Regions from separate parts of the Mesorhizobium sp. M0074 genome, predicted to be linked through region 3. Evidence: riboswitches for the same ligand, from Rfam matches in the RefSeq annotation. Region 3 holds a riboswitch; each other region holds the start of a gene.
The links. Region 3 has a riboswitch for cobalamin ahead of NKJ73_RS08215 (CbtB domain-containing protein). Riboswitches for the same ligand answer to the same signal wherever they lie in the genome.
Positions count from the first base shown of each region.

Region 1: it holds a riboswitch for cobalamin, as region 3 does, so the genes downstream of both, metE (5-methyltetrahydropteroyltriglutamate--homocysteine S-methyltransferase) here and NKJ73_RS08215 (CbtB domain-containing protein) in region 3, are expected to answer to the same signal.
Region 2: it holds a riboswitch for cobalamin, as region 3 does, so the genes downstream of both, NKJ73_RS17480 (DUF1636 family protein) here and NKJ73_RS08215 (CbtB domain-containing protein) in region 3, are expected to answer to the same signal.

Region 1 covers NZ_JAMYUM010000031.1:32,938-42,500, forward strand. The annotation lists gene NKJ73_RS30525 (dihydrodipicolinate synthase family protein) at 1-141, shown strand, start outside; partial or broken gene NKJ73_RS30530 (FMN-binding negative transcriptional regulator) at 176-352, shown strand; gene metE (5-methyltetrahydropteroyltriglutamate--homocysteine S-methyltransferase) at 397-2,742, opposite strand; cobalamin riboswitch at 2,838-3,037, opposite strand; gene NKJ73_RS30540 (MFS transporter) at 3,530-5,158, opposite strand; gene NKJ73_RS30545 (transposase) at 5,449-6,126, shown strand; gene NKJ73_RS30550 (adenosine kinase) at 6,159-7,151, opposite strand; gene metK (methionine adenosyltransferase) at 7,252-8,427, opposite strand; partial or broken gene glyA (serine hydroxymethyltransferase) at 8,482-9,563, opposite strand, start outside.
Region 2 covers NZ_JAMYUM010000012.1:27,200-36,762, forward strand. The annotation lists gene NKJ73_RS17475 (winged helix-turn-helix domain-containing protein) at 279-1,478, shown strand; cobalamin riboswitch at 1,508-1,711, shown strand; gene NKJ73_RS17480 (DUF1636 family protein) at 1,750-2,169, shown strand; gene cobW (cobalamin biosynthesis protein CobW) at 2,180-3,220, shown strand; gene NKJ73_RS17490 (cobaltochelatase subunit CobN) at 3,237-6,884, shown strand; gene cobG (precorrin-3B synthase) at 6,881-8,350, shown strand; gene NKJ73_RS17500 (precorrin-8X methylmutase) at 8,347-8,994, shown strand; gene NKJ73_RS17505 (precorrin-2 C(20)-methyltransferase) at 8,991-9,563, shown strand, end outside.
Region 3 covers NZ_JAMYUM010000004.1:272,136-281,698, forward strand. The annotation lists gene NKJ73_RS08175 (creatininase family protein) at 1-622, shown strand, start outside; gene NKJ73_RS08180 (serine hydrolase domain-containing protein) at 687-1,841, opposite strand; gene NKJ73_RS08185 (tyrosine phosphatase family protein) at 1,961-2,464, opposite strand; gene cobD (threonine-phosphate decarboxylase CobD) at 2,461-3,516, opposite strand; gene cbiB (adenosylcobinamide-phosphate synthase CbiB) at 3,515-4,486, shown strand; gene cobO (cob(I)yrinic acid a,c-diamide adenosyltransferase) at 4,854-5,471, opposite strand; gene cobU (bifunctional adenosylcobinamide kinase/adenosylcobinamide-phosphate guanylyltransferase) at 5,473-5,994, opposite strand; gene NKJ73_RS08210 (CbtA family protein) at 5,987-6,769, opposite strand; gene NKJ73_RS08215 (CbtB domain-containing protein) at 6,785-6,964, opposite strand; cobalamin riboswitch at 7,001-7,197, opposite strand; gene NKJ73_RS08220 (SRPBCC family protein) at 7,548-7,715, shown strand; gene NKJ73_RS08225 (heparan-alpha-glucosaminide N-acetyltransferase) at 7,933-8,931, shown strand; gene NKJ73_RS08230 (methyltransferase family protein) at 8,948-9,454, shown strand; gene NKJ73_RS08235 (MerR family transcriptional regulator) at 9,473-9,563, opposite strand, start outside.

The sequences.
Region 1 (9,563 bases), on a different contig from region 3:
CTTCGCGTCGTCTATGCACTCGCCGAATTGCTCGACATTTGCCGTGCCGACCCCCCGCGTCCCATCCTGCCTCTGCCCTCAGCAGCGAAGCGCCAGATCGCCGCCGCGTTGGAACGCTTGCCATCGGATGTCAACCGGTGAACAGCGAACCCGGCGGCCAGTGAAGGAACCTGTCATGTATGTACCCGCGCATTTCGATGAACCGAGCCGAGAAGTCCTTTACGAACTGATCGAGAACAGCGCACTTGGCATGCTGATAACCCATGGCCGGAGCGGTCTCGACGCCAATCACATCCCCTTCGAACTCGACACGTCACAGGGAGAAAACGGTTCCCACGGCCCACATGCGGCAGCCGAGAACTCACCACATGGTGAGCAACCAGGAAACCTTCCGGCCTACACTTTCTCCCGGAGCGCGCGTGCTGCATCGACCATGTTCATGAGGGCAGGGCGGACCTCCTCCCATTTGCGTGTTTTGAGGCCACAGTCCGGGTTTACCCACAGTTGGGAATCCGACAGTCGCTCGCGGGCAAGCATGACGAGATCCGAAATCTCCCCGACTTCCGGGACACGTGGTGAGTGAATGTCGTAGACTCCGGGCCCGATTTCGTTCGGATATTTGGAGCTCGTGAAGGCGTCCAGCAGTTCCATTTTCGAGCGCGACGTCTCAATCGAAATTACATCCGCATCCATTTCGGCGATCGCGTCGATGATCTCGTTGAACGCCGAATAGCACATGTGGGTATGGATTTGAGTCGCGTCCTTTACACCCGTTGAGGCGATCCGGAAGCATTCGACAGCCCAGTCGAGATAGTCTTTCCAATCAGACTGGCGCAGTGGCAATCCTTCGCGAAACGCGGCCTCATCGATCTGGATCATCCTTGCGCCGGACCATTCGAGATCCCTCACTTCGTCGCGGATGGCAAGCGCGATCTGGCGGCAGGCTTCGGAGCGCGGTACGTCGTCGCGAACAAAAGACCAGTTGAGAATGGTCACTGGGCCTGTGAGCATTCCCTTCACAGGGTATTCCGTAAGCGACTGGGCGAATTGCCACCAGCGCAGCGTCATCGGATTGGGCCTCGATACGTCGCCGAAGATGATGGGGGGGCGCACGTAACGCGACCCATAGCTCTGCACCCAGGCATGCTGGGTGAAGGCGAAGCCGGACAGCTGCTCGCCGAAATGCTGTACCATGTCGTTTCGTTCGAACTCACCGTGCACCAGCACGTCCAGCCCGATCTCTTCCTGCCAGCGAATTGCAGCCTCGATCTCCTTCTTCAGGAAGGTCTCGTAGTCGACATAGCTCAGCTGGCCCTTCGCATGAGCGGCCCGCGCCCTGCGTACCTGCGGCGTCTGCGGGAAGGATCCGATGGTCGTCGTCGGGAACGGCGGCAGCCCGAGCGTGCCGGCCTGGACTCTGGAGCGCTCGGCAAAAGCGCTCTCTCGTCGCTTCATGCTGTCGTCAATGCTGGCGATCCGCCCCTCAACAAGCGGGTCATGGATCTTCGTGGATGTCACGCGGGTGGCGGCAGCCTCGGCAGACGCTTTCAACGCGCCTGCCACCGCATCCCTGCCTTGGGACAGGGCCCGGGCCAGCAACACCAACTCGTCGGTCTTCTGGGCCGCGAAGGCGAGCCACGACCTGATGTCCGCGTCGAGTTCCGTCTCCATGCGCAGGTCAATCGGCACATGCAGCATCGAGCAAGAAGGCGCGATCTCGACGCGGTCCAAGGGCCAGCCGGCGACGATCGGTTTGATGCGGTCGAGAATGGCGGGCAGGTTCGCACGCCAGACGTTGCGGCCATCGATCAAGCCAAGCGAGAGCACCAGATCCTTCGGTGCGAGCCGACCCACCGTTTCCAGCTGCTGGGGAGCGCGCACGAGATCAATATGCAGCCCGGCCAGGGGCAGAGAAACCGCGGTTTCGAGATTGTCTCCCAGCGGCCCGAAATAGGTAGCCAGCATGATCTTCAGCTCGGGCGCGGCTTTCGACAGCTGGCCATAGGCGAATTCGAACGCAGCTCGTTCGTTCGGGTTCAGATCGAGGACAAGCGCTGGCTCATCGATCTGCACCCAGTCGGCTCCCGACAGCTTCAGCCTCTGCAGGAGTTGCTCGTAGACGGGCAGCAGCCGCGGCAGGAGCGCGATGGGATCGAATCCCTCGGCAGGCGATTTCGCCAGCTTGAGGAAGGTGACCGGTCCAAGGATGACTGGGCGTGTGTGAATGCCGAGGGCTTTAGCCTCGAGGAAGTAATCAACCGGCTTCGTCGACGAAAGAGCGAACGTTTGATCATCGTTTAGTTCCGGCACAATGTAGTGATAGTTGGTGTCAAACCACTTGGTCATTTCCATCGCGGTTACACCAGGCCGATGAGCCGCATGCTGGTGACCACCGTGCCCACAATCCTCCGTCTGACCTTGGTTGCCGCGCGCCATAGCGAAGTAGATGTCGAGTGGGACCTCGCCGCCATTCCAGGCGTAACGAGACGGAAGGGCGCCGACCATGGCTGCGGTGTCGAGCACATGGTCGTAAAGCGAGAAGTCGTTCGACGGGATTTTCGACACGCCGCGATCGTGCTGCTCTTCCCAACTAGCGGCACGGAGCGCCTTCGCCGTCGTGAGAAGGTCGGCGGCGGAAGATTTTCCGGACCAGTAACTTTCAAGCGCGAACTTCAGTTCTCGCCGACGACCGAAGCGCGGCACGCCGAGCGTTGCTACAGGAATTTGCTGAGAGACAGTCATGCCATACCCCGATGGTTGGGGCGTCGGTGACAAGGAAGGCGCTAGCAGGCCGGCACGAACGCCAGGCTGCAGCGGCCACCGAGACACCCCGCCCATGGACGTAATTCGCCGTGGCAGGTCTCCTGGCTCGCGGGTCATAGCCTCTACCCGTCTTCCCAAGGCTATTCGCCTCAGTGACATGAGTGGGGTTAGCTTGCCGCTAACAGTTGCGGGGGCAGCGCCGGCATCGCACCGGCTTCCCTCTTAGCTCCGCTGCGGCACCGCCGTACGGAGAACCACGACACGGGAGACAATTACAGCAGCTCGCTTCTTTGTCAATGCCGCATAAAGAAATGTTTATGTCGTTATGTTAAATTTCGGTTGGCATGTTGCCAAAGGTCGCCTCGAAAGCGAAAACTGTGGAAGCCTTGAGCGGCCGGTAAATCAAAGCGATGACGCACAGCGGTCCGGGAGGATAGGAGTTCGTCGGCTGCCGGGCGCAAACATACCGGCAAGCGCCGTGGTGCTGCTTCGCGCATCATGCGAACGCCACCTCGGCATCGAACTTCGGCTCCGAGGTTCCGACCGCTTCGTCGGTGATCTGCTCGCGACCATATTCGGCTCAATGGCGAGGCTGTTGCCTAGGAAGCTGTTGGCCGTGATGCCCTCGGTGATACGACACAATGATTTCGAGGGGAGCACCCGAGGCCGGCGCAGCGCGTGTTGCGAAGTGATCGAGGCCAATGTCTCGACCTGCTTGTTCGCAGCCCACCGGCTCAAGGTAACCGGCTCAAACCAACGGGCCAGCTCAAGTCCTGTCCAAATGAGGCCTGAGCGGCAAATCGTCGTGCACGCGCACGGTTTGGCGTTCGATCTTGTGATGCGTCTTGGGCGGGCAATCGCCACGGTGCAGCGCTTCCAGGCGCGCAACGATTTCGGCGTCATCCTGGGTCTGCCTGTTGTTGTGGCGAACATACTCGACCCAGGTTGGCACATGATAGCACTCGGTCCATAGTTCGGGCTTTTCCAGGTCACGCAGCAACGCCCATTGTCTGGCGCCATCTCGCAGCCGGGCTTTTCGCCACGATGTCATCACACTGAGAAATTCTGGGACATCTCTCTGATCGATACGATAATCGACCATCACCATGATCGGACCGCTTCGTGGCCGCAGATCAAGTTGCAGCGTCGGTTCGCTGAACTTGTTGGTCGGATCCAGATTGAGCGTTTCGAAATCCGGCTGACGCAGAACGATGCCCATCAGTCCACCAATCACAAGAACCACGCTGGCGACGAGGAAGGCTCCCGAAACACCTTGGACATCCGCCAGTTCGCCCCAAAGCCAGCTTCCCGCCGCCATGCCGCCGTATGTGGCCGTCTGATAGAGAGACAGGGCGCGTCCAACCACCCACCGCGGCGCCGAAAGCTGCACTGTGACGTTAAACAGCGAGAATGATTGAATCCAGGCCGCACCGGCCGGCATGAGGAGGAGACAGCTCAGCCAAACGTCCTCACTCCATGCCAGAAAGAAGCAGCTGATCGCCAGTATAAAGAACGCACCGCGAATGACCCATTCGTTGGAGAGAACTTCTCGGACCCGCCCAATGAGGAGCGCGCCGCAAATCGCTCCCAGGCCGAAGAAGCCGAGCATCACGCCGTAGGTGACTGCGGTCCCTTTGATCTGTTCGCGAGCGACCAACGGCAGGAGAGCCAAAATCACAACGGCGGTGAGGCCGAAAATGAAACTCCGGCACATCACCTTGAGAAGGTTCGGCGACAAGAGCACGTAACGGAAGCCCGCCGCCATCGCACTGCCGAAAGCCTCCCGCGGCAGCGCTTGTCGTGCCCGTACCGCTTTCCACCGCAACAGCGCAGCGATCAGAGCGAAGTAGCAAAAGACGTTAAAGAGGAACGCGAAGGCCGCACCGGCTGTGGCCACGATTAGGCCGCCAATCGCCGGCCCGATGCTGCGCATGAGATTGTAGCTCATGCCGTTGAGCGCAACCGCGCTAGGCAGGTGTTCGCGAGGCAGGATATCCCCCATCGAGGCTTGCCAAGAGGGATCGTGCAATGCCCAACCACAGCCGATCAGGAAGGTGAGACCCAGAAGGATCCAGGGTGTCATTTCCCCCGCATAGGTCAGGAACGCCAGGAAGGCGGATACGCAGACCATCAGCAGTTGCGCAGTCAACATGATCCGGCGACGGTCAAAGTTGTCCGCGAGCGCTCCCGCCGCGAGGGAGAAGATCATGTAGGGGAGGGTGGTCGATGACTGGACGAGCGCCACCATTCCATGGGAGGTGGCGATGCTGGTCATCAGCCAAGCCGCCGCCACACCTTCCACCAGGGTGCCAAGGTTCGAAACGAGTGCAGCCGACCATAGCGAACGGAAGGTCTTGTGCTGAAAAGGAACGAGTGAAGATGTTCTCTTCGCCATTGTGGGAAGCTTCGGGATCGACCGCGGGGCTGGATTTGGTTCGCCTCACTCAACCATGGCCTCGCCGTACAAGCCAAGCTGCCACAGTGGCGCGCCTGCTAACCCAGAAAACTTGGCGGCCTTACAGGCATGCGCAGGACGCGCGAAGCCGCTCAAATCTCCCCAGATGGGTCAGCCATCGAAGACCGGCATCACTTGCCCGTTGAGCGGCTATACGATAATGCTCCGCGCTAACCAGGAAGCGCCAAAAATTCGAGCGGCGACTTCATTCTCCTATTCAGGAAGGAACTATGAGGCGGCAGACGCGACCATTCACCGTGGAAGTCAAACAAAAGCGCAATTATGAAAAATCCGCACGTTCCATCTGGGGCAATTTCGACATCGCCGCGGCGATGGCCGAAACAACAAACGAAGTCGAGCCGTTAAATCGTCAGCTTGTTGACTCTACTGTAGTGGCCCTTGATGCTGAACTTTTGCACAAACCTCGAGTGGAGCATTTCATGGCCAATCCCCTGGAAACCGAGTCAGCAGTAGTTCATAGCGAACCGGCAGACAAAGCGGAAACGCCAAAACCGAAGACGAGAGCGCGGCGGTCGAGGAAGCCAGAAGCTGAGGCGAGCGCGCCTGCCCGCAAGGAGGGCGCCAAGCCGATATCCGCGACCACTGAAGCACCGCCGTCAGCGCGAACAGGCCGAAAGAGCTACTCCGCGAAGGATCGTGCCCAGAAGCTGGCGCAGATCGAGACCTCGATCGGCGGCGGCGCTACTCTCAAGAGCGCGGTGAAGCAAGCCGGCATCTCGGAACAGACATATTATCTTTGGAAGAAGGCGGCGGCGCCGGCGGCGGACAGTGACGGGCTGAAGGATCTCGTCGCGCTCGAGGAAGAAAACAAGCGGCTAAAGAGCCTGCTTGCCGATCGTCTCCGCAAGGAGAATGCGGAACTGAAGAAAAGGCTCGGGCTGGATTAAGGAGGGTGGGCAGCTGGTTCTTGGCTCGCCACCTACAGCAATCCCGCCTGCTCCGCCTCTCTGCGCAAATTCTGGCGTGGCCTTGGGCCGATTTGCTGGATGACCAGCCCGGCTGCCAGCGAGCCGAGATCGCCGCAATCCTTGAGGCTGCGGCCTTGCGTGTAGCCGTAGAGGAAGCCGGCGGCGTAGAGGTCGCCGGCGCCGGTGGTGTCGACCAGCTCGCGGATCCTGGTCGCATTGATGGTCACGGTCTCGTCGCCGCGCACGATGACCGAGCCCTTTTCCGAGCGGGTGACGGCGGCGATCTTGCAGTCCCTGCGGATCTGGGCCAGCGCCTCGTCGAATGACGCGGTCTGGTAGAGCGACTTGATCTCGTGGCTGTTGGCAAAGACGATATCGACGGTGCCGGAGCGCATCAGACCGAGGAATTCGTCGCGGTAGCGATCGACGCAGAACGAGTCCGACAATGTCATCGACACTTCGCGCCCGGCGGCGTGGGCGAGCTTAGCCGTCTGCCTGATCGCCTCCTTGGCGCGCGGCGGGTCCCACAGATAGCCCTCGAAATAGGTGACGGCGGCGCCCGACGCCTTGTCGGCCTCAACATCCTCCGGGCCGAGCTCGACGCAGGCGCCGAGATAGGTGTTCATCGAGCGCTCGCCGTCCGGCGTGACGAAGATCATCGAGCGCGCCGTCGGCGGTTCGCCGTTAAGCGGCCTGGTGTCGAAGGCGACGCCCTGGGCATGCATGTCATGCGCGTAGATTTTGCCGAGCGCGTCGTTGGATACCTTGCCGAAGAAAGCGGCGCGACCGCCGAAGGAGGCGACGCCCGCCGCCGTGTTGCCGGCGCTGCCGCCCGAGGCTTCAATGGCCGGGCCCATGCGGCTGTAGAGCAGTTCGGCGCGCCTCGTGTCGATCAAATTCATTGCGCCCTTGATGATGCCGTTGGTCTCCAGGAACGCCTCGTCGCACTGGGCGATGATGTCGACGATGGCATTTCCTATACAAAGCACGTCATAGTCCGGCATCAATGTCTCCGCGAAAATCCCGACGGCTTCTTGCCACGCCGGCCGGCCGGCGGGTCTGGCGAGTTGGCTTTCCGGATGCCAATCCATTCGGCGTCGGCCCTCACGGGGCGGCGAGTCCTGCCTCGCGACGCAATTCGTCGGCCCTGTCTGTCTTCTCCCAGGTGAAATCAGGCTCTTCACGGCCGAAATGGCCATAGGTCGCGGTCTTGCGGTATATAGGGCGTAGGAGATCAAGCATCTTGATAATGCCTTTCGGTCTGAGATCGAACAACTCAAGAATGAGGCGCTCGATCCTTCTTTCCTCAACCCTCGCTGTCCCGAACGTGTTGACCATGGCAGAAACCGGACTGGCCACGCCGATTGCGTAAGCAAGCTGCACCTCGCAGACGTCCGCAAGTCCGCTAGCGACGATATTCTTTGCAACATACCGGGCCGCATAGGCAGCTGAGCGGTCAACCTTGGACGGGTCCTTGCCCGAAAAGGCGCCGCCGCCGTGACGACCCATCCCACCATAGGAATCAACGATGATCTTGCGTCCAGTGAGACCACAGTCGCCGCGCGGCCCGCCGACTACGAACCTCCCCGTCGGGTTGACCAGAATTCTGACGCCTTCCGTCTCCAGGTGGGTCGGCAGGACAGGCTTTATGATTTCCTCAATGACGCCCTCGCGGACCGTCTCTTGCGAGACTTGCTCGTCATGTTGGGTCGATACGACGATGGTATCAAGGGCGACCGGGCGCAACCCCTCATAGCGCACTGAGACTTGGGATTTCATATCAGGACGCAACCAGCCAAGCTGTCGTGCTTTCCGGACATCTGCCTGTCGTTTCGTCAAGCGATGCGCGAGCTGGATCGGCAAAGGCATCAAGGTATCGGTTTCGCGGCATGCGTAGCCGAACATGAGGCCCTGATCTCCCGCTCCCTGCTGGAGGTCCTGCCCTCGTCCCTCGTCAACGCCCTGGCTAATGTCGGGCGATTGCTCGGTGAGTGCATGAACGACGGAGCAACGCCGGCCGTCAAAGCCGACGGCCTCATCGTCGTATCCAATATCGAGAATTGTATCGCGCGCAACTTGGCTATAATCCACCCGCGCATCGCTGGTAATCTCGCCAGCCAGAACGACTATCCCTGATTTTACCAACGCTTCACAGGCGACGCGCGCCTTGGGATCGGTGCGGAGGATGGCATCGAGGATGGCATCCGAGATGTTGTCGGCCAACTTATCCGGGTGTCCCGCGCCAACCGATTCGGAAGAGAACACGAACTGCCTAGCCATGAAATGCCTCACTTCGGGTGTTGGAGTTGTATGGGGCATTTTGCTTAGCCCACCTTACCTGTCGGGGATGCCCGGGACCTCGAACGCAGCGCACGAGTCGGCAACGTCTCTTCGCAGGGAGGCATGGAGATCTTCGTCGTCTGGCTCGCCAGAGGACGGAGTCAATGAAGCGAGCAATTTGCACGGTTTCCACATCGCGCATGCCCATTGACGTCACTGCTGGCGCCCCCAGGCGAATTCCGCTTGTGACCGCCGGATCCCGCGGGTCGCCAGGCACCATGTTAAAGTTTGTGATGATGCCTGCCTTTGCTAGCCGCTCGGCATAGGCCTTGCCGGATAGTGGTCGATCGCGCAGATCAAGGATCAGCATGTGATTGTCCGTCCCCCCGGTAACCAGGTCATAACCTCGCTCGATCAGTGCCTGTGCAAGAGCCTTGGCATTCTTGACGGTCTGTTGGCCGTAGCTTCGGAAGGACGGGTTCGCGGCTTCGTGCAAGGCAACTGCTAGCGCAGCGATGGCATTCATGTGGGGCCCGCCTTGCAGGTGAGGAAAGACCGCCCGGTCTATTCGTCTGGCGAGATTGTATTTGCTCTTTGTATGATACAGGGCCTGATAGCGATCTTCGTTCCTGGACAAAATGAAACCACCGCGGGGACCGCGGATCGATTTGTGGGAGGTGCTGCTGACCACGTCGCAATGGCGCACGGGATTCGGGTGCGCTCCCGCGGCAATCAGGCCGCTGATGTGCGCAATGTCGGCTACGAGATAGGAGTTCGCATCCAGGGCGATTTCTGCCATTGCCGCGTAGTCAAAGACATCCCGCTTGGCTGTCTCGTGCAAGCGGTCATAGTCAATCTGCTGTGTCTTTTCATCTAGTTCATAGGGGACGCGTTGATAGTCAGTTCCGGAAAAGTTGATGGCCCAACCATGAGTCAGATGGCCCCCTTCCGGAAGGGGCAAGCCCATGACTTTGTCACCGGGGCTCAAAAGCGCACGATAGACAGCCTGGTTGGCCGGCGAGCCGGAATAAGGCTGGACGTTGGCATGCTCGCTGCCAAATAGTGTTTTCAAGCGCTCAATGGCTAGATTCTCAAGCTCATCAACGATCTCATTTCCAGCGTAGTAGCGCGCACCG
Region 2 (9,563 bases), on a different contig from region 3:
GAAGCGTGACAGTTTAACCACTGAACCGTTTTAAGGGGGCTCTATGCTGCAACGCGGCGAGGGTTAGCGCAGCGCTTTCGGCGAAGCAAGTCAAACCTTGTTCAAATCGCGGTGCTGGACGGCATATCCGGGAAAACTGGTCCGATCCGCTCCTGTTTGATTTCCTTCACTTTTTACTCCACTTTTCTCTCCTGACATGGATGCCGCCAAAACCCTGCTAGCATGGCACGGAATCGCAGGTCATTTTCTCTGTCCAAAATCGTCCGGATGCCGCCTTCATGAAGGAAAAAATCTCGCTTGCCATGGCCCGTCGCATCGCGCTGGCGGCACAGGGATTCAATGACCCGCGACCCACCGGTACACCCGACCGCCGGCATCTGGCCCGCGTGCTTGCCCGTACCGGCCTGCTGCAGATCGATTCCGTCAGCGCCGTGGTGCGCGCCCATTATATGCCGCTTTATTCGCGGCTTGGCCCCTACAAGCTGGCGTTGCTCGACAACGCCGCCGTAACGCGCAAGCGCATGGTCTTCGAATATTGGGCGCATGAAGCCTCGTTCTTGCCGGTCGAGACCTATCCGCTGATGCGCTGGCGCATGCAGCGGGCCCAGCGCGGCGACGAAATGTACAGCGGGCTGGCCAAATGGGGCCGCAAGCACGCCGCCTATATCGAAGACATCTATCGCGAGGTCGCCGAACGAGGCCCGATCGCGGCGTCGGCTTTCGAAGGGCAGAAGGGTTCGGGCGGCTGGTGGGGCTGGAGCCATGCCAAGCATGCCTTCGAGTGGCTGTTCTGGGCCGGCCGCATCACCACTGCGCATCGCCGCGGCTTCGAGCGGTTCTACGATCTGCCGGAGCGCGTGCTGCCGCCAACAATACTGAGTCTGCCAACGCCCTCCCCCGAAGACGCTCACCGCGAATTGCTGCGCATCTCCGCCCGCGCCCATGGCGTCGCCACGGCAAGCGACCTGCGCGATTATTTCCGCCTCTCGCCCGCCGACATCAAGGGCCGCATCGAGGAGTTGGTCGAGGCCGGCGACCTGTTGCCGGTGAGCGTCGAAGGCTGGAACAAAACAGCCTATCTCCACAAGGACGCCCGTTTGCCGCGCAAGATCGAGGCGCGCGCGTTGCTCGCGCCGTTCGATCCTGTCGTCTTCGAGCGGTCGCGCACCGAGCGGTTGTTCGACTTCCACTACCGCATCGAGATCTACACGCCGGCCGAAAAGCGCCGGTATGGCTATTACGTGCTGCCGTTCCTGCTCGGCGACAGCATCGTCGGGCGTGTCGACCTCAGGGCCGACCGCCCGGCCGGCGTCTTGCGCGTCCATGCCGCCTATGCGGAGCCCGGCGCCCCGCCGCAAACTGCAGCCGCCCTTTTCGAGGAATTGAAGCAGATGCAGGGCTGGCTCGGGCTTGAGCGCATCGAGGTGACGGCTGCCGGCGACCTCGGCCGGCCGCTCGCGGATATCGCCGCGTCATAGACGTGCGTTGACACGACTACCCCCACAAGCCTAAATCCGTTCCAGACGGTCCCCTGCCCGCAACGGCAAGGGCCAAGAGGGAATGCGGTGCGAAATCTCGATTTCAAATCCGCGGCTGTCCCCGCAACTGTAAGCGACGAGCCTCGGCCGAAAACCACTGGGATGTTCCCGGGAAGGCGGCACCCAGGCGATGACCCGCGAGCCAGGAGACCTGCCGTCTAGGACATAAGAATCCGATCGCCTGGCGGGTTTTCCGGGCAAGGAGCCTGATTTGGAACGCGACAGCAGTTTTCCGGCTGAGACAGCGGATTTATTGTCCGGCCATGGTGATTCCCCGGCCGGCGTTACCGTCATCGTCTGCTCGTCCTGCCGTGACGAGACCGGTTCGGACGCTCATCCGCGCGCCGGCGAACTGCTCGCAGAGGACACGCGCCGCGCCGCTGGCGGCGAAAACATCAAAATCCGCACCGTCGAATGCCTCGGCAATTGCAAGCGCCGGCTCAGCGCGGCCATGCTGCGCGACGGCTGCTGGAGTTACGTCTTCGGTGATCTGACCACGACCAGCGGCGCCGATCTCGTCACCGGGGCAAAGCTGTTCGCCACCTCGACGGATGGGCTCATTCCATGGCGCGGCCGTCCCGATTGCCTGAAGCGCGGCCTGGTTGCCCGCATCCCTCCCCTTGACCTTTGAAGGACCTGACATGACCGCTGCCTCCCTTTCGCGCGTTCCCTGCACCGTGGTCACCGGCTTTCTCGGCGCCGGCAAGACGACGTTGATCCGCCATTTGCTCGAAAACGCCAAAGGCAAGCGCCTGGCCATCATCGTCAACGAGTTCGGCGACATCGGCATCGACGGCGATATCCTGAAGGGCTGCGGCATCGACACCTGCCCCGAGGAAAACATCGTCGAGCTGGCCAATGGTTGCATCTGCTGCACCGTCGCCGATGATTTCGTCCCGGCGCTGGACCAGATCCTGTCGCTGACGCCGAGGGTCGACCACATCCTGATCGAGACATCCGGCCTCGCTTTGCCCAAGCCGCTGGTCCAAGCCTTCCAGTGGCCGTCGGTGAAAAGCCGCGTGACGGTCGACGGCGTCATTGCCGTGGTCGACGGACCGGCGCTGGCTGATGGCCGCGTAGCCAACGACATGGACGCCCTGCAGGCGCAGCGCGCGCAGGACGAGACGCTTGACCATGACGATCCGGTCGAGGAGGTGTTCGAAGACCAGCTCGCTTGCGCCGACCTGATCATATTGTCGAAGAGCGACCTGATGGACGCCGCCGGCTCGGCCCGCGCCAATGCCGTCATCGGCAAGCACGTGGCGCGCGCGGTGAAGATCGTACCGACTTCGCAAGGCAAGGTCGACCCGTCGGTGCTGCTCGGCCTCGGCCTCGCCGTCGAGGACGACATCGAGAACCGCAAGACCCATCACGACGACGAACTCGACCACGAGCATGACGATTTCGATTCGTTCGTCATCGACATCGCGTCGGTGTCCAACCCGGACGAGTTGGCACAGCGCGTCGCCACGGCTGCGGAGGAAGAAAACGTGCTGCGCGTCAAGGGTTTCGTCGAGGTCGGTGGTAAGCCGATGCGGCTCTTGCTGCAGGCGGTCGGTCCGCGCGTCAACCATTATTACGACCGCGCCTGGACCGCAGAAGACGATCGCCGCTCGCGCCTCGTCGTCATCGGACTGAAAGGGCTGAACCGCCCGGCCATCGAGCGTATCCTCGCCGGCTGACAAAGCACGAACCGCGATGCACATCCTCACCACCACATCCGCCTCGCTCGACGATCTCGCCGAGCCTGTCGATCTCAGGCAAACGCCTGCGGATGTCGTGGCGCTGTCCCTCACCGACAGCGACCTGGCCGGGCTGGCGGCGGCGTGGAAGGCAGATGCGCACCGCCTGCCGTCGATGCGGCTCGCCGCCTTGCGCGACCTGCGCCATCCGATGTCCGTCGATCTGTGGATCGACAGCGTCGCCCGCCACGCCAAGGTCATTCTGGTCCGCATCCTCGGCGGCTATGACTGGTGGCGCTATGGCTGCGACCAGCTCGCCGTTATCGCGCGAAATCGCGGTATCAAGCTGGCGCTCCTACCGGGCGAGAGCCACGACGAGGATTTGCGACTGATCGAAGGCTCGACGCTGCCGCGCGAGGAGTTGGACGCCCTGCTTGGCTATTTCCGCGAGGGCGGGCCGGCAAATATGACGGCGCTGGTGCAGAGGCTGGCAAGTCTCGCTGGATCGGGTGCGGCGGTAGCCGAACCTGTTAGCGTGCCAAAGGCGGGATTTTACGAGCCGGGACTGGGGGTCGTAGAACGCGGCGTCCCCCTCCCCCTCGAGGGGAGGGTCCGGCCGCAGGCCGGGGGTGGGGGCCTCTCCGAAGCGCGCCTACACAAAACGTCGCGCACTGCCGTGACGACCCCACCCGGCCCTGCGGGCCACCCTCCCCTCGAGGGGGAGGGGGACGTCGTGCCAATTCTCTTCTACCGTTCGATGCTGCTCGCCGCCGATGTCGCGCCCATCGACGCGCTTTTCGAAGCCCTGCGCCATCGCGGCATGGCTCCCGTGCCTATGTTCGTCTCCAGCCTCAAGGACCCGGCGTCGCTCGCCTTTGTCGAAACCGCGCTCGCAACCCTGAAGCCTGCCGCCACCATCACCGCCACAGCTTTCGCCTCGGGTGCCGAGCCCGGTGTCGAAACCCTGTTCGACCGCGCCGGCGTGCCGGTGTTCCAGGTCATCGTCGCGACCACCCGCCGCGACATCTGGCAAACCAATCAGCGCGGCCTGGCGCCCGCCGACCTTGCCATGCATGTCGTCCTGCCCGAGCTCGACGGCCGCATCCTGGCCGGCGCCATTTCATTCAAGGGCGAAAGCGAAACCGACCCGGCGCTGGCCTTCCGCGCCTTCGCCAACCGGCCTGAGCCCGACCGCGTGGCGCAAGTGGCGAACCGTGTCGAGGCCTTCGTGCGCCTGCAGCGGACGCCGCGTTCGGAGCGCAAGCTCGCCATCCTGATCCCCGACTATCCGAGCGCCCCCGGTCGCACCGGCTACGCGGTTGGTCTCGACGTGCCGTCCAGCGTGCTGGCAATGCTGCACGACCTGAGCGAACAGGGCTACGCCGTTGAAAGGATTCCGCAAACGCCGCGCGAGTTGCTAGAGGTGCTGGAGCGTGGAGGTGAAGGGTTGGGGTTTGAGGACTATCTCGGGTACTCGGCGGAATTGCCTGCTGAAGCGATAGCTGCCGTGACGGCCGCATGGGGGAATGCGGCAGATGAGACAAGTTTGTGCGAGGCACCCCCCTCTGTCCTGCCGGACATCTCCCCCTCAAGGGGGGAGATTGGCAGTTCCGCCACCGGCTCTCCCTTAAGGCCCTCGGTAATTGGCGAAAGCAGAGACAACAGCGCAATCTCCCCCCTTGAGGGGGAGATGTCCGGCAGGACAGAGGGGGGTGTTCAAGCGCCTGCCGCCGCAAAATTCGCCTTCCGCGCAGCCACCTTCGGCAACGTCACCGTGGCACTCGCACCTGACCGCGGGCGCTCAGCCGACCGCCGCGCCGACTATCACGACCCGACGCTGCCGCCGCGCCATGCGCTGGTCGCCTTTGGCCTCTGGCTGCGCAAGTCGCTCGGCATCCATGCAATTGTCCATGTCGGCGCCCATGGCACGCTGGAGTGGCTGCCCGGCAAGACCGTGGCGCTCAGCGAAAACTGCTTTCCCGAGATAGTCACCGGTCCCCTGCCCGTCATCTATCCCTTCATCGTCTCCAACCCGGGAGAGGCAGCGCAGGCCAAGCGGCGCATTGCCGCCGTCACGCTCGGCCATCTGCCGCCGCCGCTGACCGGCGCCGGGCTGGACGAAAACCAGCACAGGCTTGAACGACTGGTTGACGAATATGCCCAGGCCGACGGGCTCGACCGCCGCCGCCGCGACCGCCTGGCGAAGCTGATCGTCGAGACGGCGGAAAAGACCGGCCTCGCCTCAGAGGCAGGCGTCGCCAGGACCGACGCAGCCGACGAGGCCTTGCGCCGCATCGACGCCTGGCTCTGCGATCTCAAGGATTTCGCCATCAAGGACGGCCTGCACATTTACGGCCGCTCGCCGGAAGGCGAGGCTGATCCGGTACGGCGGCAAAGTGCGGCAGCTGAAAAAACCGCGCTGCTTGCCGCCCTCGATGGCCGCCACGTCGCTGCCGGTCCGGCCGGTGCGCCGGCGCGTGGCCGGAGCGATGTGCTGCCCACCGGCCGCAATTTGTTTACCGCCGACCCGCGCACCATGCCGACGCCGACCGCCTATGATCTGGGCAAGGTGGCAGCGGAAGAAGTGGTCCGCAGCTACATGCAATCGCATGGCGACTGGCCGCGCTCGCTGGTCATCGACCTGTGGGGCTCGGCCTCGCTGCGCACCGGCGGTGAGGAGATCGCGCAAGGCCTGGCGCTGATGGGCTGCCGGCCGCAATGGGATTCCGCCACCGGCCGCATCACCGGCATAGATGTGCTGCCGCCGGCAACACTCGGCCGTCCGCGCATCGATGTCACCTGGCGCATATCGGGCCTGTTCCGCGACATGTTCCCGACCCAGATCGCGCTGATCGACGCCGCGGCCAACGCGGTGGCGACCCGCGACGAGGATGATTCGGAAAACCCGCTCGCCGCTAGGACCCGCATCGACGGCAAGATCAGCCCGCGCATTTTCGGCACCTCGCCGGGCACTTACGGCGCGGGCGTCGAGGACTTGTTGTCGAGCGGCGACTGGGCCGCGCGCGAAGAGATCGGCCGCACCTATCTCGCCGCCACCTCGCACGCCTATGGCGGCTCCGAGGGCAAAGGCATTTCGGCGCCCGGCGCGTTCGAGGATCGCCTCGCCGAGGCCGATCTTCTGGTTCATACCGGCGACGACCCCGGCCGCGACATCCTCGAAGGCTCGGCCGACGTCGCCTTCATCGGCGGCTTTTCGGCAGCACTTGCCGCGCTCGGCAAAAACGCCGACGTGATCGTGCTCGACACCACGGACCCGCAAAGACCGAAGCCGCGCTCGATCAGTGAGGCCGTGTCGCGCGTCGTGCGGGCACGCGCCGTCAATCCGCGCTTCATCGCCGGCCAGATGCGTCATGGCCCGCGCGGCGCCTCGGAATTCGCCGAGACGGTCGACCGGCTTGTCGGCTTTGCTGAGACTACCCATGCCATATCGGGCACGCTGATCGAGGCGGTGCACGACGCCTATCTTGGCGACCCCGTGGTGCGCGCCTTCATACTGCGCGAGAACCCGGCGGCGGCGAAGGTGATTGCCGAGCGTTTGCTGTCGGCACGGCGGCGCGGGCTCTGGCATCCGCTGCGCAATTCGATCGATGACGATCTCGCCGCACTGATTGCCGAAGCGCAAGCTCTGGGAGTGGCGGCATGAACGCTTTCTCGCGCCGTGGCGCCTGCCCTGCCTTGTCCGCGCCGATGCAGACCGGCGACGGGCTGCTGGTGCGGCTCAATCCGGTCGCTGGAGGACTGTTGCCGAAATCGTTGATCGGACTCTGCGAATCTGCCTTGCGCCATGGCAACGGTATCATGGAAGTGACCGCCCGCGGCAGCCTGCAGATCCGCGGCCTGACGTCGGCAAGCGCGCGGCTGCTGGCGATGGAGGTCGATGCGCTCGGCATCGCGGTGCGCACCGGCGTGCCGGTCGAGACCGGCCCGCTGGCCGGGCTCGACCAGGAGGAGATAGCCGACCCGCGCCCAATGGCGCAGCGGATTCGGGCGGCAATTGAGGACGCCGGTGTTACGCAACGGCTTGGCCCGAAGGTGTCGGTGATTGTTGACGGCGGCGGGCAGCTGACAATGGATGCGGTTACGGCCGATGTCAGGCTGGTCGGGGTGCGGGCCGCCGACGGAATTAAGTGGCGGGTATCGCTCGCCGGAGATGCGCAGGGTGCCACGCCGCTGGCGATGTCCGAGGAAGATGCGGCTTGTGACATCGCCGTCGCCATTCTCAGGATGGTTGCCGAAAAGGGCCGCGATGCCCATGCGCGGGATTTGACGGCGAGGCAGCTGAGATCTCTCGCAAGTTGGCGATCCGTCGCGCCCCCCTCTGTCCTGCCGGACATCTCCCCCACAAGGGGGGAGATCGGCAGCTTCGCCGGCGGCTTCCCCCCAGCACCTTCGGCGATTGGCGAAATCGGAGACGAAGGCGCAATCTCCCCCCTAGAGGGGGAGATGTCCGGCAGGACAGAGGGGGGCGCGAAGGATCGCCGGCCCATCGGAGTTTTCGATCTGGCAGCCGGCAGTACCTCCCTCGGCATCGGCCTGCCGTTCGGCAGCATACCAGCGCAAAAACTTATCGATCTCACCCAATACGCCCTCATCCTCGGCACCACCGAAATCCGTCTGGCGCCGGGTCGCACGCTGCTTTTGCTTGGCCTCTCCCCAGCCGCATGTCTTTCACTCCAGAAAACCGCCGCAACCCTCGGCTTCGTCACCGACGCAGCCGATCCGCGCACCAGGATCGCCGCCTGCCCGGGTGCTTCCGCCTGTGCCTCGGGCCGCATCGCGACACGCAACATCGCCGAGACCATCGCCGTGGAAGACCGCGATATCCTCGATTCCTCGCTGACGCTGCACATCTCCGGCTGCGCCAAGGGTTGCGCCCATCCCGGTCCGGCGGCGCTGACCCTGGTCGGTGGCGAAAACGGAGCCGGACTTGTCGTGGACGGGACGGCAAAGGCATTGCCCGCCGGATACAGGCCGGGCTACGACGCCGCGCACGGCATCGGCCGCGTTGCAGCGATGATCCGCAGCGCACGACATTCCGGCGAAACCGCTGCCGCCTGCCTGGCAAGGCTCGGCGCGGCCGGCATCACCGAAATCTACCGACAGGAATGAGCATGCCCGCCCAGAACGCCTACGACTACATCCATGACGGCACGGCGATCTACGAGCGCTCCTTCGCCATTATCCGCGCCGAGGCCGACCTGTCGCGCTTTTCCGAAGCCGAGGCCGAAATCGCTATCCGCATGATCCACGCCTGCGGCCAGGTCGATGCTTGCAGGCACTTCGTTTTCTCGAGCGATTTCGTCGCCGCTGCGCGCACGGCGCTGGGGGCCGGCGCGCCGATCTTCTGCGACGCGCAGATGGTCTCGCATGGCGTCACGCGCGCCCGGCTTCCGGCCGGCAACGAGGTGATCTGTACGCTGCGCGATCCGCGGACCGCCGACATCGCGAAAAAGATCGGCAACACCCGCTCGGCCGCGGCGATCGACCTGTGGGGCGAGCGCATGGCCGGTTCGGTCGTCGCCATCGGCAATGCGCCGACAGCCCTTTTCTATCTGCTGGAGAAGCTGCGCGACGGCGCCCCGAAGCCGGCGGCGATCATCGGCATGCCGGTCGGGTTTGTCGGCGCCGCTGAATCGAAGGATGCGCTGGCCGAAAATTCCTATGGCGTGCCTTACGCCATCGTGCGCGGCCGGCTGGGCGGCAGCGCCATGACCGCCGCCGCCCTCAATGCATTGGCGAGGCCGGGCCTATGAATGCGATTGCAAAAGGCAGGCTTGTCGGCGTCGGCACCGGACCCGGCGACCCGGAACTCTTGACGCTGAAGGCAGTGCGCGCGCTGGCCGAGGCCGATGTCGTCGCGCATTTCGCTAAGCGCGGCAACAACAGCAACGCCCGGGCCATCGTCGAAACCCATTTTCGCTCCGATTTGATTGAACTGCCGCTGCTCTATCCGGTGACGACCGAAATCGACAAGGATCACAGCGATTACCGCTCGCAGATCACCGATTTCTACGAGGAATCGGCCGAAAAGGTCGCCGCGCACCTCAGCGCCGGCAGGATGGTCGCTGTGCTTTCGGAAGGCGACCCGCTTTTCTACGGCTCCTACATGCATCTCCATGTCCGGCTGGCGCACCGCTTCCCGACCGAAGTCATTCCCGGCATCACCGCCATGTCCGGCTGCTGGTCGGCGACCGGCCTGCCGATCGTCCAGGGCGACGACGTACTGACCGTATTGCCCGGCACCATGAGCGAATTCGAGCTGATGCGCCGCCTCGCCGACACCGACGCCGCCGTGATCATGAAGGTCGGCCGCAACCTGCCC
Region 3 (9,563 bases):
CCTGCCCGGCGATCTCGACATCCGCATCCTGCCGGTCCAGGCGGTAGGCAAGTCGAACGAGCATTTGCATGCGCCGGGCACCCTCACTTTGCCGGCGACGACCTTGGTCGAGGCGTGGACCGAACTTGGCCTGTCGGTCGCGCGCGCCGGCGTCCGAAAACTGATTGTCGTCAACTCGCATGGCGGCAATGAGGAGATCATGGGCATCGTCACCCGCGAATTGCGTGTGCGGGCAAAGATGCTGGCGGTAAAGACCAGCTGGCAACGCTTTGGCCGGCCGGCCGGCATGTACACCGAGCTCGAGGACCGCCACGGCATCCATGGCGGCGACGTCGAGACCTCGCTGATGCTGCACTTCCGGCCCGACCTCGTCGATATGGGGAAGGCCGACAATTTCGTGTCCAAGGTCGCCCGCGCCGAAAAGGAATTTTCGCTGCTGCGCCACACCGGAACGCACGCCTTCGCCTGGATCGCCAGCGATCTCAACCCGAATGGCGTGGTCGGCGACGCCAGCATTGCCACCGCCGAAAAAGGCCGGCTGACCGCCGAACATCAGGCCGACGGCTTCATCGGCCTGCTGAGGGACGTGGGCAAGGCAAAGCTGGCGGATTGGTTGGCGTAGGTGTTTGATCCCACCACCTCAGGCCTCGCTCACGAGGGGCGATTCCATTCGCGCGCGAGGATCCTCACTTCACCTCTTGAAGCGGCGACACCGTGTAGATTTCGTCGAGTATCTTCACCATCAAGGTGTTGGCGGTCGCCTGGCCGTCGAGCGCGAGAGTCAGGTTGGTCCATATGACCAGGGTGACATCATTGGCCGGATCGTAGCCCATGAAGGACTGGTAACCGGGCATCTCGCCTTCGTGATAGTAGATTTCGTTAGGCCCGAAGGTCAGCGTTAGGATGCCATAGCCGTATTTTTGCATGGCGGGTTCGCCCGGCTCCGGCGCCTCAGGGCTTGCAAGCCACTGCCGCTGGAAGTCGGCATTGAAGAGCTTGCCCCCGACCAGCGCGCGCATCCAGGTCGCGAGGTCATCCGCGGTGGAGATGACTCCGCCAGCCGCAAAGTAGGCGGACGGGTTCTGCCATGTGTCGTCGTTGGGCTTGAGCGTTCCCGCCCTGGCCGCAGCCTGGAGGTCGTCCGGATAGGGCGCATCAGCCAGGGCGTACGAAGTACTGCCGTAGAGATAGCCGTTTGAGTATGGCTCGGGGATGGCGTTCGACGTGCTCGGCGGCAAAGCGGTGTTCTTCATGCCGAGCGGCCCGAACAGGCGGTCCCGGAAGATGGTCGAGAGCGGCTTGCCGTCGATCTTCTCGGCAACAAGGCCGAGCAGATAGTAGTTGGTGTTGTTGTACTCGAATTCGGCACCCGGCGCGAAGTCCGGCGGCCGTTTGAACGCCATGCCGAGTACTTCATCAGCGGTCCATACCCTGTAAGGATACTTGTCCAGGCTTTCGGCAAGTTCCGGCGCATCGGTGAAGTTAGGGAGGCCGCTCCGCATTGTTATGAGCTGCCGAATGGTTATCTCGTCGCCGTTGGGAACGCGCTGGACGTATTTCGAGATCAGATCGGCGAAGCTCAGTTTCCCCTCCTGCACCAGTTGCACGATGACAGCGGCGGTCATCGTCTTGGTGTTCGAGGCCGCACGGAAGTGGGTATCGGCGCGCGGCGGGTTCGTGGCACCCAGTTCAGTCGTACCATAGCCGAAGACGAGGTTGCCCCGCGGAGTCTTGAGCAAAACCATGGCACCGGGCAGCATAAGTTCCTTGGCCAAACCCTCGACAGTGGCTTGGAGCGCTGCCAGGTCGATCGACTTGAGAGCCGGCATGGACGCGGCCATGGCGCTGCCTGTCGCGCAGACCACGCCAACAACGATGGCCAAAATTCTCCCGATCATCATTCGCCCCTTGGCCGTGTCCTAGAACTCCTGCGCACTTTTCCTGGAATTTGTTTTTAGGCTCAGATTTTCAATTCGAACGGCGTGCCTTCGAAAGCATCCGCGCCGCGCCCGATCGCCTGGATCGCTTCGATCATCCGGCCCCTGCGATCGAGCAGTGCGTCGGCAATTGCGATCAGCCGCGGATTGGGTGTCGCCGTGGGCGACAGCGCGCGCAGCGTCTCGGCCAACTCGGCCTCGTCGCGCTTCGGCGCCAGCGCTGCCGCGATGATATAGGCCGAGGCGGTCGAACGGCTGATGCCGGCATAGCAATGCACCACCAGCGGCCGCGAGCGATCCCATTGGCGGGCGAAATCGAGCAGGTTCAAGACATGCTCCTCGCCCGGCATGGTCATGCCCTCCTGTGCCACCGCAATGTCGTGCATGACCAGATGCAGATGGTTTTCCCTGGTGATCGAGGCCGGTCGCATCACCTCCGTTCCGGCGGCGAGCAGCGAAAGCAGCCGCTCGGCCCCGGTCCTTGCCACCGTTTCCTCGATTTTTGCCAGGGAACAAACATGGATCATCGCGAAGTCTCCTTGGCCCCATCGTCGCGCCGCGAGGCCCAGCCGGCAAGTGCCGATTCGAGCCGCCGCCATTCTTCGTCGGCTCCCGGCAGGCCGGCGCGCAGCACAGCCGGACGATCGGCGAAATGCCGAAGCAGGATGCCGCGCTGGCCGAGCACCGAAAACAGGCCGGCGGCGCCCGCCAGCCTGATATAGCGGAACAACGCGGTGCCACCGACGACAGGCACGCCGAAGCGGCCGAACAGCGTATCGAGCCGTGCGGCATCCTCGGCCAGACGGCGCCGCATCCCGGCCTGCCAGCCGGTATCGGCAAGCGCCCTTATGCCATATTCGAGCGCCGGCCCGGCAACCGCCCATGGCCCGAATTGCGCCTCCAGCCGCTCGACCGTCAGCGCATCGGCCAGTGCAAAGCCGAGCCGCAGGCCGGCCAGGCCGAAGAACTTGCCGAACGAACGCAGCACGACGATGCCGCCCTGGTCGACGTCGCCGGCCAGGCTTTCGCTGCGCGGGCCGACATCCATGAAGGCCTCGTCGACGACCAGCAGCCCACCTCTGGCGCGTAATGTCCCGGCAAGTCGAAGCAATCTTTCGCGCTCGACGACGCGCCCGTCCGGGTTGTTGGGATTGACGACGACGGCAAGGTCGGCCGCCGCCAGGGCTTCGAAATCATCGACTTCAGCCGCCGCATGGCCGGCGATCGCCGCTGCCCGCCGATGCTCGGCATAAGTCGGCCCGAGCACCAGCGCCGTGCCCGGGCTGACCAGGGAAGCGACGCGCGGCAACAGAATCTGCGTGCCGGGCGCCGCCGCGACATTCGCCGCCGACGGGGCGCCATAGGCGCTTGCCGCGCGTTCAGCCAAGTCGCGGCTGCGCGCTGTTTCCGGCAATCGCGACAGGGCGGTGGCGGGCAAATCGAAAAGCGGGTAGGAGTGCGGATTGATCCCGGTCGAGAGGTCGACGAAAGGCAGCGGCGCGTGAGGGAAAAGCGCCCTCGCCCGGCCAAGGCTTCCGCCGTGGTCCACTGCCGCCGTCACTCCATCAAGAGACTTCATGCCGATCCTGATCACTTTCCTGTCGCTGGCCATCGAACTTGTACTCGGCTACCCGGCCCGGCTCTTCGATGCCATTGGCCATCCCGTCACCTGGTTCGGCAGGCTGATATCCTTTCTCGACCGCAGGCTCAACCGCGCCACTGATTCCGACGCGGACCGTCGCTGCTGGGGCGTCGTCGCGCTGCTGGTGATCGTGCTGGTGCCGGCCGCCCTCGCCCTCTGGCTCGAAACCTTGCTTTGGAGCATTCCACTCGGCTTGTTGGTCACCGCAATCCTGGCGATGTCGCTGCTGTCGCAGAAGAGCCTGGCCGAGCATGTCGAAGCGGTCGCCGACGCCCTCGACAGCGGCGGACTGGATATGGGCCGCATTGCCGTCTCGCGGATCGTCGGTCGCGACCCGGAAAAGCTCGACAGGGCCGCTGTCTGCCGCGCCGCGATCGAAAGCCTGGCCGAGAATTTCTCCGACGGCGTCGTCGCGCCGGCCTTCTGGCTCGGTATCGGCGGGCTCGCCGGCGGCGTCGCCTACAAGGCCGCCAACACCGCCGATTCGATGATCGGCCACCGCACTCCGCGCCACGAAGCCTTCGGCTGGGCGGCTGCGCGCTTCGACGACTGGATCAATCTGCCGGCGTCGCGGCTGACGGCTCTTCTGATCGTACTCGCCGCTTTCCTGGTCAAGGGCGCCGACGCCAAGGGCGCCTGGCACGCCGTGCGGCGCGATGCGAAAAAACACCGCTCGCCCAATGCCGGCTGGCCGGAAGCAGCGATGGCCGGCGCGCTCGGCCTGGCGCTCGCCGGCCCCCGTTCCTACGACGGCGTCATGGTCGAAGACGCGTTGATGGGCGAAGGCGGCCGGCACGATGATGTCGAGAGCACCGACATCCGACGGGCGCTGAAACTCTACCGCGTCGCCGACTTACTGCTGATCGCGCTGTTCGGCGTGGTCGCGGTGGTTGTTATCTTGGCGTGATCTGCGCTCGAGATCGAGCGGAAACAAAAAACCCGCCAAGCGACGGGTCGTTGGAGCCCAATTAGCACCATACCGAAATTAGTAGCATAGCCGCCGGCACAAAGCAAGAACAAAATAAGGCTACGCCTCAAATAATCGCGTCAGGTCGGCGCCGCCCCTCACCCTTACCATTCCAGGGGCGAGCCGCTTCGTGCGGCTTTCCCTTCTCCCCTTGTGGGAGAAGGTGGCCGCGAAGCGGCCGGATGAGGGGTGTTCCAGCTTGGCACCAACAGCGCTCCGGCCAGCACCCCTCAACCGTCTTGGCGCTGCGCGCCAATCCACCTTCTCCCACAAGGGGAGAAGGAAGAAGAGGCGCCAGCACCAGCCCTCAGAACTCAATCCCTTGCTGCGCCTTCACGCCGGCGGAGAAGTGGTGCTTGGTCACGCCCATCTCGGTGACCAGATCGGCCGCCTCGACCAATACCGGTTTGGCGTTGCGGCCGGTGACGACGACATGCAGGCCTTCGCGACGCGCCTTCAGCGCCGCGACCACCTTTTCGAGATCGAGGTAGTCGTAGCGCAGCGCGATGTTCAGCTCGTCGAGCACCACGAGGCTGATCGACGGCTCGGCCATCAGCTCCAGCGCTTTCGCCCAGGCAGCCTCGGCCGCCGCGATGTCGCGCTTCAGGTCCTGTGTCTCCCAGGTAAAGCCTTCGCCCATGGCGTGCCAGACGACACGGTCGCCGAAGGCGGCAAAGGCGTCTTTCTCGCCGGTGTGCCATTTGCCCTTGATGAACTGAACGACGCCGACGCGCTTGCCATAGCCGAGCATCCTGAGCGCCAGCCCAAAGGCGGCCGTGGTCTTGCCCTTGCCCGGTCCGGTGTTGACGATCAGCAGCCCCTTCTCGACCGTCTTGGCCGCGACCTCGGCGTCCTGCACCGCCTTGCGCTTGGCCATCTTGGCGCGGTGGCGTTCCTCGTCCTTGGGATCGATAGTATCAGCCATGTCATTTCACCTTGAGCGGCAGCCCCGCCACCATCAAAAGCACGGTGCCGGCAACAGCCGCGACGTCCTGGTTCAGCCGGCCGGCGGCGTCGCGAAACCGTCTTGCCAGCGCATTGTCCGGCACGATGCCCTGGCCGACCTCGTTGGACACCACGAACCACGGCCCACGCGGCCGCGACAGCACATCGGCCAGCCTCCGGCATTCGGCCTCGACATCATGGTCGGCCAGCATATGGTTGGTCAGCCACAGCGTCAGGCAGTCGATCAGCACCGGCTGGCCGTCAGGCAGCGCTCCGATCGCGCCGGCAAGGTCGAGCGGCGCATCGATGGTCGTCCAGCCGGCGCCGCGGCGCGAGCGGTGCAGCGCGATGCGCTGGCGCATCTCGTCGTCATAGGCTTGCGCCGTGGCGATATAGCTCCAAGGCGGCGGACAGGCCGTTACCAGGCTCTCGGCATGCGCGCTCTTTCCGGCCCGCGCACCGCCGATGACCAGGGTCAGTGCCCCGGCAGCGCGGTCAGGCAAAGCTGTCGCGCAGGCTGGTCGCCGTGCCCGTGAAGCGTCCACGCACCACGCCGACGACCGCGCCGAGCACCAGCCAGAACACCAGATTGGTCAGCGTCACCGCCACCACGAACTGGTGGTGCAGGTCTTCCGGGATCGCCGTCTCGAAGCTATCGGGCTGCGGCGCGCCGACGATATGCGGCGCAACGATCAACGCCACGGCAAGAGCCACCAGCGGCAGCGATCTGCGGAAGACGATAAGGCCGAGACCGGCCGCTGTCGCCACCACTGTTGCCCACCACCATATCTGGCGTTGGACAAGGTCGGCCGCCGGCATCGCCGGCAGTTCCGGCGGCAGGCCGAGGCCCGGCGCCAGCGTGAACGCGGCAAAGCCGGCCAGCCCCCAGAACAGGCCCTGGCGCCAATTGCCGATGCCGCCGGCGAATTCCGAAACCGCAACCAGGACCAGCGCAAAGCCGATGCCGGTGACGATATTGGCAACGACGCTGAAGCCGAAGCGCTCGAAACCGTCCGCCGGCGCCCAGCCTTCGTCCTCAGCCGGAGCCATTGCTTCAGCCGGTGCCGGCGCGGCGCTGCTCATAGCCGTCGTGCCCGCAGCGTTTTCAGCCGGTGTCGCAGGTGCCGCGGCATGGTCATGGCCGCCGCCGGCCTGTTCGTAGACTTCCGCCTTCAGGATGAGCGGCACCGTGGCATAGGCTTGCATGCAGGCGAGAGCCACGCCGGCCACAAGCCCTGCGATCGCCGCGATGAACACGACGTTGCGAAACAGTGTCATGATGTCAGCCCCTTGTTAGTGGCAGGGAAAGCCCATCGAATGGCGATAGTCGTGCGCGGCATTGTGGACCGCATCGATATGCGAGAAGCCGACAAAGCCCATGACGAAAATGCCGAGGAATGCAGCAAGCGCCAGCTGCATGAGACGCGACTGCGAGGAGGCGGAAGCGCCGAGCGAAACGGAAGCGGTATTCATGTCTTGTCCTTTCGCCCTCCACCCGAGGGCATAGAAGTCAGTTTCCTGTCGCCGGCAGGTCTCCTGGCTCGCGGATCAGCGCCCTTCCCCACCTTCCCGAAGGCGAACCTTCAGTGGCATATGGAGAGGACTACCGCACACAGTTGCGGGGGCAGCCACGGCATTGGGCAAACAACTTGCCCTCACCGCATTCCCTCTTGGTTCCAAACGGAACCGACGACATCAGCGACTATAGGCAGAATCGCCGCGCCCGGCAAACCAAATTCCGCCGGATCGTGTGGCGAATGCGCCGCCTCGCCAAGCCCGGTCGGCCGGCGCCGCGATTGACAATTTTCGCAGCCGGGTGTCGGCTGGCGGATGGGGAGGAAGCCGGCATGCAACCCAGCCCGAATGAGCGCGGTCCCTACAACGGCCTGACGCGGGCCGAGCCGACGCTGCCGTCATCAGCCTATTGGGACATCGCGGCCTATCAGCGCGATCTCGAGGCCATCTGGTATCGCAACTGGCTGCTCGTCTGCCGCGAGGCGAAGCGCTCGCCGATCCGGCCGCGGATATCGACAACATCGTCGCCTTCGGTACCAAGGTGCTGGAGGAGGATGCTGATATCTGCGAGGTCAACCAGATGGGCCTGCGCTCGATGCGCCACAAGGCCGGCGTACTGATGCCCGAGGAATACGACTTGCACCGCTTCCACAACTGGGTGCGCGAGCGCCATGCGGCGCTCGCACATCAAAGCGATTTGGGCAGATAGCGCCAGGCGACGAAGCCGCAGGCCGCCGCCAGCAGCCCGAGTGTCGCGAAAACCGCGCCCAGTCCGAAAAACGCCAGCACGCCGGCCAAAGGCTTTCCGGCTCTGGCCTAAAGCAGTTCTGATGCCGACCGGTACCAACGCGACGCAAGGCCCTGCTTCTTTTGACGGTGGCAACCGTGATAGTCGTCTTGCCGGGCTGAACCAAGACAGCGAGACCATGAGCATCGACACGCCGAGCGCAGCCGTTCAGGATCAACCGAAGTCGAAGCGCATCGCCGTTATCGACATTGCACGCGGCATCGCTTTGCTTGCCATGGCGAGCTATCATTTCACCTGGGACCTCGAATTCTTCGGCTACACCGATCCCGGCCTCACCGCCTTCGGCTGGTGGAAAATCTACGCGCGCTGCATCGCCTCGAGCTTCCTGTTCCTGGTCGGCATCAGCCTCTATCTCGCCCATGGCAAGAAAATCCGCTGGACCGGCTTCTGGAAGCGCTTCGCCATGGTTGCCGGGGCAGCGCTCGCAATATCGCTGGTCACCCGCATCGCCACGCCCGACGGCTTCATCTTCTTCGGCATATTGCACGAGATCGCGCTCGCCAGCCTGCTCGGCCTGGCGTTCCTGCGCCTCCCGGCGCTGCTGACGCTGCTTGTCGCCGTATTCGTCGTCGCTGCGCCTTTCTACCTGCGATCCGAAACTTTCGATCATCCGGCTTTGTGGTGGGTCGGCCTGTCGGCGACCAACCCGCGCTCCAACGACTACGTTCCACTGCTGCCCTGGTTCGGCGCCGTACTTGCCGGCATCGCGGTTACCAAGCTCGCCGCCACCTCCGGCGCGCTGACGCGGCAGTCGGCCTTGGCGCCCGGCCGCTGGGCAAATCCGCTGGTCTTCATCGGCCGGCACAGCCTTGCCTTCTATCTGATCCATCAGCCGGTGCTGATCGGCTCGGTCTGGCTGTTTTCGCAATTCATGCCGGCGCAGGCCGAAACCAGGGAGGTGCGTTTTCTGAAATCCTGCCAGATATCCTGCGAGCAGGCACGCGACACCGAGTTCTGCTCCAGCTATTGTGCCTGCATGCTGGACACTCTCCAGGGCGAAGCCTCGCTTGACCGGCTCTACAGCAACGATCAGTCCCCGGAGTGGAAGGCGCATATTGGCGAGCTCGCCGGCACCTGCACCGCCCAAACCGAGGCGGCGGAACCGGGAACGCGCTAATCGAGGGAGGACAATAATGAGCGACAGTCACCCGAAACCCGTGCAGCAAAATCCTGGGCAGCCGAAGCTGGGGCACATCCCATGGCCGCCGCTGATCTATATCGCCGCCATCATCGTCAGCGTCGCGCTAGGGCTGTTCTATCCGCTGCCGTGGATCGGCGATCTTCTCGGCGACATCCTGTTCGCCGCCGGCCTTGTGGGGTTGGTGGCGGTTGCCGCGCTCTGGTTCACGGCAATCCGCACCATGATCCGCGCCAAGACGACGCTCAACCCGAACGGCGTGCCTGACCATCTGGTGACTACCGGACCCTTCGCCGTCAGCCGCAACCCGATCTACCTCGCCAACACGCTGCTGCTGGTCAGCCTCGCCTTTGTCACTGGGATCGCCTGGTTCCTGCCGCTGGCGGTCATCGCGGCGTTCCTGACGCAGAAGCTGACGATCGAGAGCGAGGAGCAGGTGCTGACGGCCAAATTCGGCAAGAAATACCGGGACTACGCCAAAAGGGTGCGGCGCTGGATTTGAGGCGAGGCTGACACCGGCTTACGTGGTGACGCCGAGCTCCACCAGCCGCTCGACGCAGGATTCCTCGGCCTGGTCGAGCTCGGCCAAGGTCTCTTCGAGGTCGCGGCGT